Regions from separate parts of the Actinoplanes friuliensis DSM 7358 genome, predicted to be linked through region 2. Evidence: riboswitches for the same ligand, from Rfam matches in the RefSeq annotation. Region 2 holds a riboswitch; the other holds the start of a gene.
The links. Region 2 has a riboswitch for FMN ahead of ribD (bifunctional diaminohydroxyphosphoribosylaminopyrimidine deaminase/5-amino-6-(5-phosphoribosylamino)uracil reductase RibD). Riboswitches for the same ligand answer to the same signal wherever they lie in the genome.

Region 1 (2,196 bases), 1.8 Mb from region 2:
TGCTGCTGCCAGGCCGCCGTCTCCGGGTCCTCAACCCGCTCCCGGTCCTGCTCGCCCTGTCCTGGTCGCTGGACTACACGCTGCCGGCCGTGCTGCGAACGGCCCTGGTGGTGGCGGTGATCCTCTGGACCGTGATCGATGAGCGCATCCTGCTGGCCGCCGGCCTGGCGCTCTTCGCCGGTCTCATCACCGCGTCCACCGAAGTGGCCGAGGTCGGTGACACCCGCGGCCTCCTGATCATGGCCGCCTGGCACCTGGCCCTCCCAGCCACCCTGGTCGCCATCGCAGCCCTGCTCACCCAACGCCGCACCAGATTCCTCGGCTAAGCGACCGTCTCCATGGCGGGTGAGTCGAGGCGGGGCGGCTGGAGCGTACGGGAGAGGCGCAGCCAGACGACGAAGCCCCAGATGACGAAGGCGGCGTAGACGGCGTAGAGGATCGCCGAGGGGTAGTAGCCGAAGTGGAGGAGTTCGGGGACGCCGACCAGGTCGACCGCGATCCAGCAGAGCCAGAACTCGACCCAGCCGCGGGCCATCGCGTACGTGGCGAGGATCGAGCCGACGAAGATCCACGAGTCGGCGAGGTAGTACCACCAGGGGACCGGGAAGCCGGCGCCGATCGCGCGGAAGGCGAAGAAGCACCCGACGACGGCGGCCAGGGCGAGCGGGAGGTACAGCATTCGTTCGCGGTTGGTCGCCCAGCGGGGCACGACCGTCTCGCCGCCGGTGGCCTGGCGCCAGCGCCACCAGCCGTAGACGCTGGTGATGATGAAGAAGACCTGGCGGGAGGCCTGGCCGTAGAGCGGGGTGCCCTGGTCGTTGCCGAGGGCCTGACCGAGGAACACCGTGAAGAGCAGGACGTTGCCGACGATGCCGACCGGCCACGCCCACACGTTGCGGCGCAGGCCGAAGAGGGCGGAGCCGAGACCGAAGGCGTTGCCGACGATCTCGCGCCAGTAGATCGCCTGGGTGTCGGTGACCTGCCATTTGGCGTCGTAGAACGCGGTGAGCAGTTGGTCGAGCCAGTGCACGGGCACCTCCGGAAAAAAGCACAGAGGTGCACGCCGGGGAAAGCCGCGCACACAACAACGACGGTCGAGCCACGTTCAGTGCTGCCTACCATCCGGACTTTCACCGTCGGTACCGGAATTACACCGGTTCAACCGGCCGCCGGCTGCGGTCGGGTCGCGGACTGTCACCGCCGGTTCGGAATTGCACCGACCCCGGAGCACTAGGGATGATCGTAGGCCTGCCGGGGCGAAACGGAACTATGACCTACGCAACGATCACCTCGGTGCCGGTGCGGCGGATCGCCTCGACACCCGCGGGGTCGGCGCTCGAGTCGGTGACGAGCGTGGCGACACCGGTGATGGCGCAGATGCTGGCCAGGCAGACGCGGCCGACCTTGGAGCCGTCCGCGACCACGATCACCCGGTCGGCGCGGCGGATCATCGTGGCGTTGGTGTTCGCCTCGATCTCGTCGTGGGTGGTGAGCCCGCCCCGGGCGCTGATGCCGTCGACGCCGACGACCGCCACGGCCATGTTCAGACCGGCGAGGGCCTGGTCCGCGATCGGCCCGACCAGCTCGTACGACTGGGTGCGCGAGACGCCACCGGTCATGATCAGCTTGAGGCGGGGGCGCAGGGCCAGCTCCGCCGCGATGTTGAGCGCGTTGGTGACCACGGTCAGGTCGACCCGTTCGGCGAGCAGCCGGGCCAGCAGGTGTGTTGTCGTGCCGCCGGTCAGCCCGAGGGTCAGCGGACCCTTGGGCAGCAGCGCCGCCACCCGTTGCGCGACGAGTGCCTTCTCCTCACGGTGCTGGCCGACGCGGTAGCGCACCGGCAGCTCGTACGCGACGTCGACCGCGACGGCGCCTCCGTGCGTACGGGAGAGGAGTCTTTGATCCTCGAGGACCTGGAGGTCACGGCGGATGGTGGCGGGGGAGACCTCGAACTCGTCGGCGAGGTGGCCGGCGTCCACGGAACCGTGGCTGGCCACGCGCTCCAGGATGGCCGACACGCGGTCGGCCCGGCGCAGGGAACTCTGGGGCATGTGACCTCACCACGGGTTTCAGGACAGCATCATATTGAGCAAACGCGCAGTCACCATAGTTCGTTTCCAAGCGAAACACCAGAATTCCTTGCGCGCTTCGGACGCGTACGCGAACAATCCCGCCATGACCACGATCGCCTTTCTC
Region 2 (2,196 bases):
CCTCGGCCGCCGTCGCGATCCAGGTCGGTGCGGCCTGATCGCGCACGCGGGCCGTTTTCGGCGTACGCCCGGAGGAGTCCACGACGACCCGCCACGGCTGCTTGATCGCCAGGCTGCCGTCGCGCAGGTCGCGGACCGTGAGCTGGGGGTCGTCGGCGATGACGGTGCCGACACCGGCGACGATCGCGTCGACGGTGCTGCGCAGCTTGTGCACGTCGGTGCGGGAGGTCGGCGAGGTGATCCACTGGCTGGTGCCGTCCGCGGCGGCGGAACGCCCGTCCAGCGTCGCGGCGTACTTCCAGGTCACGTACGGGCGGCCGCGGCGCACCGCGGTCAGCCAGGCGACGTTGCCGTCCTCGGCCTCCTGGCGGCGGATCCCGGTCTCGACCTGCACCCCGGAGCCGCGCAGGGTCGCCGCTCCCCCGGCCGCGACCGGCGTGGGGTCGTCGACGGCGATGACCACGCGGGTGATGCCGGCGTTGATCAGCGCCTGCGCGCAGGGGCCGGTGCGGCCGGTGTGGTTGCACGGCTCCAGCGTGACGACCGCGGTGCCGCCCCGGGCGCGTTCGCCGGCCTGGGCCAGCGCCACGATCTCGGCGTGCGGCCCTCCGGCGTACGCGTGGAAGCCCTCACCGACGATCTCGCCGTCCGCGCTGAGCAGCAGACAGCCGACGACCGGGTTGGGGCTGGTGGTGCCGAGGCCCCGGGCGGCGAGCGCGATCGCGCGGCCCATCGCCTCGTCGTCGGTGACCATCTGCGTCCTTCTTCCATGCGCGGTGCGGACACGCGCTGGAAGAAGGGGAGGAAGGTGCGGCAACAGGACATGAGGGGACGCTTCGCGCCGCCCCGGTGAGAGCACGCCGCAACGAGCCCTCATCCTGCTCCCGCGCGCTGTCTCCCATCCGGACTGTCAGGACGATCGGCCTCGCAGCCGTCCGTCCTACCGTCGGCCCTGGAGTCTCACCAGGTCCACCGTCCGTCGTGGTGCCGACGTCCGGGTCGCGGGCTTAGCTCTGCCGGAGCAGGGCATCACCGCCGGTTCGGAATTTCACCGAGTCCCGCCAGCGCGTGGTGGGTCACCCATGAGTCTTGCACGCAGATCGCGGGTTGCCACCTCCCGGGCGATCCAGGTCACAAACCCATGCCCGCGGACGACGGGTCCTCGGGATCCTCGGAGTCCGCCCGGCGCCGGTCGATCGCCACGAACGAGCCCGGCTGACTCTTGGCGACCTTTTTCATCTCGGAGGCCACCGCGACCACCTCACGGGCGTCGTCGAAGCGGCGGCCCTCGACGGTGGCCTGCGCGACGCCGATCGAGAGGGTCACCAGGGCGGCCCGCTGCTTGTTGCCACGCCGATCGGGCACCTCGATGTACCCCCGGCGGGCGTCCTCCTCGTCGTAGAGCTGGTCGGCGACGGTCTCGAAGTCGGTCACCGTGCGCTTGGTCAGCGGCAGCACCTGCTCGGGCTGGCAGATGAAGACGAAGTCGTCACCACCGATGTGGCCGAGGAAGACCGGCGGGCGCCCGGTGGCCGCGACCGCCCGGTGCAGGCTGCCCGCCAGGGCGGTGATGAACTCGTCGCCACGGTCGAAGCCGTACACGTCGTTGACGCTCTTGAACCGGTCGATGTCGATGTAGCCGACCGCGAAGTCCTTGCCGGTCTTCATCCGGTCCACGATCTCGCGGCGCACCCGGGCGTTGCCGGGCAGGCCGGTCAGCGGCGAGACCTCGCGGAACTCCTTGTTGCGCCGCAGGGTCGAGGAGACCCGGGCGATCAGCTCCGCGGTGTCGAACGGCTTGACCAGGTAGTCGTCGACACCGGCGGTCAGCCCTACCACCTTGTCGACGGTCATCCCCTTGGCGGTCAGCATGATCACCGGCAGCGCCGAGGTCAGCGGCTCGGCCCGCAGCCGGCGGGTCAGCTCGACGCCGTTCATGTTCGGCATCATCCAGTCGACAACCGCAAGATCGGGGCGCCGGGTCTCCATCACCTCGAGGGCGTGCTGGCCGTCGCGGGCCCGCATCACCTCGAAACCGTGCACCTTGAGGTTGAAGGCGACAAAACTGGCGATGTCCTCGTCGTCGTCGACGACCAGGATCAGGTCGGGCTTCTCCTCCGGCTCCGCCGCCGTCGCGTCGACCTTGTGCCGGATCACCCCGGTGCTCATGCGGGCGCCATGGCGCGCTCGGCGAGG

Region 1: linked by a shared signal. The riboswitch ahead of AFR_RS22715 (nicotinamide mononucleotide transporter family protein) and the one ahead of ribD (bifunctional diaminohydroxyphosphoribosylaminopyrimidine deaminase/5-amino-6-(5-phosphoribosylamino)uracil reductase RibD) in region 2 are both predicted to bind FMN.

The regions. Positions count from the first base shown of each region.
Region 1 is NC_022657.1:4,880,777-4,882,972, reverse strand. Features, by position in the region: gene AFR_RS22720 (hypothetical protein) at 1-326, shown strand, start outside; gene AFR_RS22715 (nicotinamide mononucleotide transporter family protein) at 323-1,030, opposite strand; FMN riboswitch at 1,105-1,235, opposite strand; gene AFR_RS22710 (DeoR/GlpR family DNA-binding transcription regulator) at 1,275-2,051, opposite strand; gene AFR_RS22705 (alpha-glucosidase/alpha-galactosidase) at 2,176-2,196, shown strand, end outside.
Region 2 is NC_022657.1:6,637,819-6,640,014, forward strand. Features, by position in the region: gene ribD (bifunctional diaminohydroxyphosphoribosylaminopyrimidine deaminase/5-amino-6-(5-phosphoribosylamino)uracil reductase RibD) at 1-754, opposite strand, end outside; FMN riboswitch at 887-1,070, opposite strand; gene AFR_RS30675 (GGDEF domain-containing response regulator) at 1,132-2,169, opposite strand; gene rpe (ribulose-phosphate 3-epimerase) at 2,166-2,196, opposite strand, start outside.